One region of the Mesorhizobium sp. ArgA1 genome, then DNA from elsewhere that is predicted to be linked to it. Evidence: predicted binding sites of a transcription regulator. Region 1 holds the regulator's gene; the other holds the start of a gene.
The links. Region 1 encodes PhoB, which activates phosphate uptake and scavenging genes when phosphate is short. Its sites were predicted from a motif close to TGTCATNNANCTGTCAT; they were not measured.

Region 1 (4,422 bases):
CTGCGCCGTCGCAACCGTGCGATGGTGATTTCGGCCGTGCGCCGGGCCGGCCAGCCGTCGCGCACCGAGATCGCGGCGACCACTGGCCTCAGCCATTCGACCATATCGGCAATCTCGTCCGACCTGATTGCGGAAGGCATCCTGGCCGAGAGCAAGCCAGGCGAGACCGGCGCGCTGAAACGCGGCCGGCCGCAAGTCGGCCTGGGCCTCAATCCGGAAGCGGCGGCGGTGATGACCGTGGTGCTGTCGCTTAATTTCCTTTCCGTCACTGTCATCGACTATGCCGGCCAGGTGGTCGCCGAGGAGCAGCGCCGGCTGGATACGTTGACCATGCCGCGCGACGAGCTGATCGGCGAATGCACGGCAATCGTGCGGCGGCGGCTCGAGGACCCCGACCTCGATGTCCAGAGCATCGCCCGCATCGCCATGGGCATCCAGGGCATCACCGATTCGCAGGCGCGCGCCATGCTGTGGTCGCCGATCACGCCGCTGACAGACATTGCATTCGCCGACATACTGGAAGCGGAATTCGGCATACAGGCCACCATGGAAAATGATTGCAACATGATGGCGGTGGCGCTGCAATGGCGCCAGCCTGAGCGCTATCGCGATGATTTCATCGCCATCCTGCTCTCGCACGGCATCGGCATGGGGCTGGTGCTGAAGGGCGAGCTGTTCACCGGCACCCATTCGTCGGGCGGCGAGTTCGGCCACATGATCCATCGGCCCGGCGGCGCGCTGTGCCGCTGCGGGCGGCGCGGCTGCGTCGAGGCTTATGCCGGCAACTACGCCATCTGGCGCAGCGCCAAAATGATGAGCGAGGATGCCGAACCGGTCGATGTCGGCGACGCCGACATGCGGGCGTTGGCTGCACGTGCCCGCGAGACCGATGGCCCCGAGCGCGAAGCCTACCGCAAGGCCGGCGAGGCGCTCGGCTTCGGCCTCGGCAGCCTGTTCGCGCTGATCGATCCGGCACCGGTCGCGATGGTCGGCGTCAGCGCCGCCGCCTTCGACCTGATCGAGCCGGCGCTGCGCGGGGCGATCGCCCAGACCGCCGGCGGCCAGCACTCGAAATCGATCTCTTTCGACACCGAGCCGAACGAATTGCCGCTGATCCGCGAAGGCTGCGCCATGCGCGCGCTGACCTTTGTCGACCAGGAGATTTTCGCGCCGGGCGTGCAGGCGCGAGCGGGCGCTGGAAAGAGCGTTGCCTGATCAGTCTTCCCTGATCGCATACCCCGCGCCACGGATGGTGCGGATCACATCCGGCATGCGGCCATTGTTGACAGCTTTGCGCAGGCGCCCGACATGCACGTCGACCGTGCGCTCGTCGATATAGATCGTCTCGCCCCAGACATTGTCGAGCAACTGGCTGCGCGAGAACACCCGGCCGGGGTGGCGCATCATGAATTCGAGCAGCCGGAACTCGGTCGGCCCCAGCCGTATCTCGCTCTTCTTGCGGTAGACGCGGTGCGACTCGCGGTCGAGCACGATGTCGCCGACCTTGAGCACGCTGGACAGAACTTCGGGCTTGGCGCGGCGCAGCAGCGCCTTCACCCGCGCCATGAACTCCGGCGTCGAGAACGGCTTGACCAGATAGTCGTCGGCGCCGGTGGACAGGCCGCGCACGCGGTCGCTCTCTTCGCCGCGCGCGGTCAGCATGATGATCGGCAGCCGCTCGGTCTCTGGCCGCATCCTGAGCCGGCGGCAGAGCTCGATGCCCGACACCGCCGGCACCATCCAGTCGAGCACCAAGAGATCCGGCACGTTTTCCTGCAGCCGGATTTCGGCCTCGTCGCCGCGTGTCACCACCTCGACCTGGTAGCCTTCGGATTCGAGGTTGTAGCGGAGCAGCACGCCCAGCGGCTCCTCATCCTCCACGACCATGATGCGTGGCGCAATCATCAGCAGTTCACCTTTATCAGGGCGATGTGGCCATCGCCGTTTCGTCCTGCTTCGGGCGATTGGCGGGCAATTGCTGGCCGGTCAGCACATAATACGCATTTTCGGCAATGTTGGTGACATGATCGCCGATGCGCTCCAGGTTCTTGGCGCAGAACAGGAGATGCGTGCAGGCCGTGATGTTGCGTGGGTCTTCCATCATGTAGGTCAAAAGCTCGCGGAACACCGAGGTGTATTTGACGTCGATGCGCTCGTCGTCATTCCTGAGCTTCGCCAGCGCTGCCGCGTCTGCCGCAGCATATTCCTCGACAACCCCCTGCACCTGGATCAGCACCAGCTGCGCCATCGCATCGATGGAATGCGACAGGTCGCGCGGCGTGACGCTCAAGCCGACGGTGCCGACACGCTTGGCGATGTTCTTGGCGAGATCGCCGATGCGTTCGAGGTCTCCGGCCATGCGGATCGAGCCGACCACGGCGCGCAGATCGTTGGCCATCGGCTGGCGTTTGGCGATCAGCGTGATGGCGCGGTCGTCGAGTTCGCGCTGGCGCGCGTCCATGATGGCGTCGTCGGAAACGACGCGCTGCGCCAGCGCATTGTCCGAAGTGAGCAGCGCCTTGGTCGAGCCGCTCACCATCGAGCCGGCCAGATCGCCCATGTCGCGGATCAGCTTGCTGATCTGCCCCAGTTCTTCATCGAAGGATGCGACGGTATGTTCACCCATGATCCTGGTCCTCGTGCCTGAAAATTCAACCGCTGGACGGCTCAGCCGAAGCGGCCGGTAATGTAGTCCTGGGTGCGCTTGTCGTCGGGGTTGGTGAACATCTTGTCGGTGGCGCCCTCCTCGACCAGGTAGCCGAGATGGAACATCGCCGTGCGCTGCGACACGCGCGCCGCCTGCTGCATCGAGTGCGTGACGATGACGATCGTGTAGTTCTGGCGCAGTTCGTCGATCAACTCCTCGACGCGGGCGGTGGCGATCGGGTCGAGCGCCGAGCAGGGCTCGTCCATCAGGATCACTTCCGGCGACACGGCGATGGCGCGCGCGATGCACAGACGCTGCTGCTGACCGCCGGACAGGCCGGTGCCGGGCTCCTGCAGGCGGTCCTTGACCTCGTTCCAGATCGCCGCCTTCTTCAGGCTGGATTCGACGATCTGGTCCATGTCGGACTTGCGCTTGGCCAGCCCATGGATGCGCGGACCGTAGGCGACGTTTTCGTAGATCGACTTCGGGAACGGATTGGGCTTCTGGAACACCATGCCGACACGGGCGCGCAGTTCGACGACGTCGATGCTCTTGTCGTAGATGTCGTCTTCGTCCAGCGTGATCTTGCCGGTCACCCGCGCCGAATCGATGGTGTCGTTCATGCGGTTGAGGCAGCGCAGGAAGGTCGACTTGCCGCAGCCGGACGGGCCGATCAGCGCCGTCACCTGGTTCTGTCGGACGTCGAGGTTGACGTCGAACAGCGCCTGCTTCTCGCCGTAGAACACGCCGACCTTGTCGCCGCGCATCTTGATGACTTCGTTCGACTTGGCGTTCATTTTGTCGCCCACTGCGTTTTCAAGGGACTGTTCGGTCATGATGTTCATACCAAATTGCCTTTTTTCTACCAGCGCCGCTCGAACCGGCGCCGAAGCACGATCGCGGTGATGTTCATGGCCATGAGGAAGACGAGCAGGATGATGATGGCGCCGGACATGCGCTCGACAAAGGCGCGTTCGGCCTCGTTTGCCCACATGTAGATCTGCACCGGCAGCGCGGTCGCCGGATCGAAAGGCGTCTTCGGATAGTCGGCGACGAAGGCGACCATGCCGATCAGAAGCAGCGGCGCTGTTTCGCCGAGCGCACGCGCCAGGCCGATGATGGTGCCGGTCAGGATGCCGGGGGCGGCAAGCGGCAGTATGTGCTGGAACACCATCTGCATCTTCGAGGCGCCAAGGCCAAGCGCTGCCGAGCGGATCGACGGCGGCACCGCTGCAAGGGCGGCGCGCGTCGCGATGATGATGGTCGGCAGCGTCATCAGGGTGAGCACCAGGCCGCCGACGAAGGCGGCCGAGCGCGGCATGCCGAGGAAGTTGATGAACACCGCGAGGCCAAGCAGGCCGAAGACGATCGATGGCACCGCCGCCAGATTGTTGATGTTGACTTCGATCAGGTCGGTAAAGCGGTTCTTCTTGGCAAATTCCTCGAGATAGATCGATGCGGCGACGCCGATCGGCAGCGCCAGGAGAAGCACGATCACCATCATGTAGAACGAGCCGATGATGGCCACGCCCATGCCCGACGTCTCAGGCCGGCTGGAGGCGCCATAGGTGAAAAGGCCGGTGTTGAAATGTTCGGCCATCGCGCCGTCGGTCTTGAGCTTGTTCATCCACTCGATCTGCTGGTCGGAGACCTTGCGGCGCGCCTCCTCGACGCCGAGATCGATCTGGCCCTTGAAGGCCGAGTCGAGATTGGCCGCCGCCAGTATATTGACGTCGCGCGTCGTGCCGATCACTGACGGATCGGCCATGACGATG
Region 2 (4,422 bases), on a different contig from region 1:
AGGCGCTGTTCACCGACATGGCGCGGCTCGGGCTCGACGTGGCGGCAGAAGGCTAGCTTCTCATGCCGCTTCGCGCTTCGGCGCCAGTTCATCCATGTCAGGCCGAGGCGCACGACATCAAGAATCTGTTCGCATCGGACGGCAGCCAGTTCCACCACCGGGGCGGCGGAAAACCCGACGCTGACGATCGTGTCGCTGGCGATCCGCCAGGCCGAATACATCGCATCGCAAAATGTCGGCCAAGGCGATCTGAGTCATCCTCCCGGACCGCTACGCGGAACGCGCATGGGCGCGTTCCGCACTTTTTCTCCCGAGATTGGCTAGGCGCCGACCGGCTGTCCGTCCTTGCGGCGAATGGCGACGACGGAAGGCCGTGGCAACTGGCCGTCTTTGAAGTCGGGCCACAGCGTCTGTACCTTGTCGAGCGTCTCGGCATCTTCCGCGGGGTGCTGCACCGACAGGAAGAGCGTCGTTCCGTCTGGCGTGAAGCACGGCCCGGTCGCCTCCGCGCCGTGCGGGCAAGTGAACAGCAGTTTCGGCAGGCCGCGCGCCGCCCCCTCCGTGTCGACGCCATAGACGCCGTCCGGCAGGTCGAAATCATTGGCCCCGTCGGTCGCCACCCACAGCCGGCCGGCCGGATCGAAGGTGATGTTGTCGGGGCAGACGAACCAGCCATTGTCTGACGTATCCGGATGGAAGGTGGCGCCGATCTTTGCATCCTTTGGATTGCCGCAGAGCACGAACAGGTCCCAGGCATATTTTTCCGCCGTATGGTCGGCATCCGCGCCACGGCCGCCAGGCGGGATCAGTTCGACAATGTGGCCCCACAGGTTCTCCGGACGGGTGTTGGCCGGATTGACCTTCGACTGATCGCGCTTCTTGTTCTTGGTCATCACCGCATAGACGCGGCCGGTCACCGGATTGGTCTCGATATCCTCGGGCCGGTCCATCGGGGTGGCGCCCAGCGCGTCGGCGGCGAAGCGCGTCTTCAGCAGCACCTCGGCCTGGTCGGCAAAACCGTTCTCGGCGGTGAGCTTGCCTTGGCCATGCACCAGCGGCAGCCATGTCATCGAGCCGTCGGCATCGAAGCGGGCGACCGACAGCACGCCGTCATCGAGCAGATCGGTGCCTGAGGCCGGGTTGGCCTTGTCGTAGGCTTTGGCCGAGACGAAGCGGTACATGTATTCGAAATAGTCGTCGTCACCCATGTAGACGACGACGCGGCCGTCCTTGTTGAGGACGACGGTCGAAGCCTCGTGCGACATGCGGCCAAGCGCGGTGCGCTTCACCGGCTTGGACTGCGGGTCGTAGGGATCGATCTCGACCACCCAGTCGAAGCGGTTGGCCTCGTTCGGCTCTTTGTCGAGGTTGAAGCGGTCATGGAAGCGGCCGCGGCCATAGATGTCGGATCCGTCAAAGCCATAACGGTCGAGAAGGTCGGCGGTCGGCGCGTTCTTCGGGTCGCCGCCGAAAATGTCGGACACGCCTTCCTCGCAGGTCAGCACCGTGCCCCAGGGGGTGAAGCCGCCGCTGCAGTTATAGCTGGTGCCGAGCACCTTGGTGCCGGTGGCGTCGGCCGAGGTCTTCATCAGCGCATGGCCTGCGGCCGGTCCGGAAACGGTCATTTCGGTGTTGGCGGTGATGCGGCGGTTGAGCGGGCTGTCGGCCACGGTTTCCCATTTGCCGTCCTTCAGTTGCACTTCGACGATCGAGTGGCCCATGGCGGCCATGCCGAGATCGACCTGTTCCCTGCTCATCGATTTGCCGGCGTCGTCCTCGGTCATCCCTGAAAACATCACATTGGGCGAGATGTACTCATTGTTGACGCAGAGCAGGCCATGGTCGGAATTCACCGTGCCCTTGGGCAGCGGCATGAAGGCGATGTAGTCGCAATTGTAACCGAAACGCTTTTCCTGCTCGTCGGCGGCAACCTTGTTGCCGTCGAACTCTGCCAGGCCGGCGGCAAGCGGATCGCCCCAGCGCGCGACGATGGTGGTTTCATAGCCTTCGGCGGCGGCATGGGTCTTGTCGTAGACCCGCTTCAGTTCGGGAAAGCCGAGTGTCGACTGCGCTGCCGCGGCATGCGTTTCGCCGGCAAACAGTGAGCCGACGAAGCTGCCGCCGGCAAGCAGCGCGCCGGAGGCGAGGCTGCCTTTCAAAACAGACCGGCGCGAGACGCGCTCGGCAATGATTTCGCGGATGACGGGGGAGGATGAAGACGGTGCGTTGGCCATGGTGTCTGCCTCTCAGGGTGGATGTTACGGCGCACCGCTGCCCTAGTCTGCTTCGGCAACATCCGCATGACATGAGAGCAAAGGGTTTTGGAGCAGCCGACGGCGACAGCGGTCGGCCTGCTCAGCCCTTGGTGCAGGTCGAGGCGGTGAAGGCGCCGTCGGGCTGCTTCAGGATGATGTCGAATGACGGGGTGGTCTCGCCGTCCAGCGTGGCTTGCGTCATCGAGACGGAGTTGCCGCCGCTGGTGTAGCCGCCCAGCGGGCCGAGCCAGGTGATCTCGCCATTGGCATTCATCTGATAGTTGTAGCCCTGCGACGCGGTGCCGAACGTCACCGGGCCGCTATAGACATTGCCCTTGATGGTGATGTCGCCGAGGTTGAGGAAGGCGCCGAGCAGGTAGACTTCGCAGCGATAGGTGCCGTCCGGCAGCTTGCCATCGCTGAAATCGGCGCGCGCGCCGCCGCTGGTTGCCATCAGCAGCAGGAAGCCGGAAATGCAGGAGATGCGGGATGTCATCGGGTCACTCGTTTGCGAGATGAGCTTGCCCCATTTTTGCGCCGTGCCGCAATATTGTTCGTCCGCATGCCATTGGCGGAGTTCAAAATCTAGGCAGTTGTCATACTTGGGCAAAAATTGGGCAAAAGCCTTGTGCGCTGCGCAAATTTCCCTCAGTCAATCTTTAACCGGCTGCCTTTGTTTTCTTTAGGCTAATATAATAGGAGCCTGATAACGTTGCGCTATTCCCCTTTTTCCGAGCGGGCCTTTGCGTTTGGCACGGCTGTTGCATTGCAGTGTAGCGGTGCAATCAACCAGCTGGGGAGTCTTCGGTATGAGGGGTAATTTCGCGACAATAACAAAAATGTTTTCGGCCGGCGTGGTCGCTGCCGGCCTGTCGATGTCGTCTCCGGCCAAGGCCGCCGAAGACACGATCAAGGTCGGCATTCTGCATTCGCTGTCGGGGACCATGGCGATTTCGGAGACGACGCTGAAAGACGCCATGCTGATGCTCATCGAGGAGCAGAACGCCAAGGGTGGCCTGCTCGGCAAGAAGCTGGAAGCGGTCGTTGTCGATCCGGCGTCCAACTGGCCGCTCTTCGCCGAAAAGGCGCGCGAGCTGATCTCGAAGGACAAGGTCGCGGCCGTGTTCGGCTGCTGGACCTCGGTGTCGCGCAAATCGGTGCTGCCGGTGTTCTCGGAACTCGACAACATCCTGTTCTATCCCGTCCAGTATGAGGGCGAGGAAAGCGAGCGCAACGTGTTCTACACCGGCGCCGCACCGAACCAGCAGGCGATCCCCGCTGTCGATTACCTGATGAGCGAGGACGGCGGCTCGGTGAAGCGCTGGGTGCTGGAAGGCACTGACTATGTCTATCCCCGCACCACCAACAAGATCCTCGAGGCCTATCTGAAGGCCAAGGGCGTCGCCGCTGAAGACATCATGGTCAACTACACGCCGTTCGGCTTTTCCGACTGGCAGACCGAAGTCTCGGCGATCAAGAAGTTCGGCTCCGCCGGCAAGAAGACCGCCGTTGTCTCGACGGTCAATGGCGACGCCAACGTTCCCTTCTACAAGGAGCTCGGCAACCAGGGCATCAAGGCCGAGGACATCCCGGTCATGGCCTTCTCGGTCGGCGAGGAAGAACTGGCCGGTCTCGACACCGCGCCGCTGGTCGGCCATCTCGCCGCCTGGAACTACTTTGAGAGCGTCGATACGCCCGAAAACAAGAAGTTCATCGCCGACTGGCACAAGTTCATCAAGAATGACAAGCGCACCACCAACGACCCGATGGAAGCCCACTATATCGGCTTCAACATGTGGGTGAAGGCGGTTGAGAAGGCCGGCACCACCGATCCGGACAAGGTCATCGACGCCATGGTCGGCGTGTCCGTGCCGAACCTCACCGGCGGTTATTCGACGATGATGCCGAACCACCACATCACCAAGCCGGTGCTGATCGGCGAGATCCAGGCCGACGGCCAGTTCGAGACCGTGTCGCAGACGCCCGGCCTCGTGATGGGCGACGAATGGTCCGACTATCTGCCTGATTCCAAGGACCTGATCTCGGATTGGCGCGCGCCTCTGTCCTGCGGCAACTTCAACGTCGCCACCGGCAGGTGCGGCGGCAAGGGCACCAACTGATCCCTCCCGGGACTGGCCGGTTCCAAGGCCAGAGACCGCAAGGCGTC

Region 2: ACWGTI_RS10745 (PhoX family protein) is a predicted target of PhoB. The motif match lies at 2,290-2,306, and genes of this name have one in related genera.

The regions. Positions count from the first base shown of each region.
Region 1 covers NZ_JBSKBQ010000001.1:1,316,562-1,320,983, forward strand. Annotated here, with positions in the region: gene ACWGTI_RS06440 (ROK family protein) at 1-1,215, shown strand, start outside; gene phoB (phosphate regulon transcriptional regulator PhoB) at 1,216-1,905, opposite strand; gene phoU (phosphate signaling complex protein PhoU) at 1,922-2,626, opposite strand; gene pstB (phosphate ABC transporter ATP-binding protein PstB) at 2,668-3,492, opposite strand; gene pstA (phosphate ABC transporter permease PstA) at 3,510-4,422, opposite strand, start outside.
Region 2 covers NZ_JBSKBQ010000003.1:195,169-199,590, reverse strand. Annotated here, with positions in the region: gene ACWGTI_RS10750 (purine-nucleoside phosphorylase) at 1-56, shown strand, start outside; gene ACWGTI_RS10745 (PhoX family protein) at 321-2,234, opposite strand; gene ACWGTI_RS10740 (hypothetical protein) at 2,356-2,751, opposite strand; gene urtA (urea ABC transporter substrate-binding protein) at 3,065-4,375, shown strand.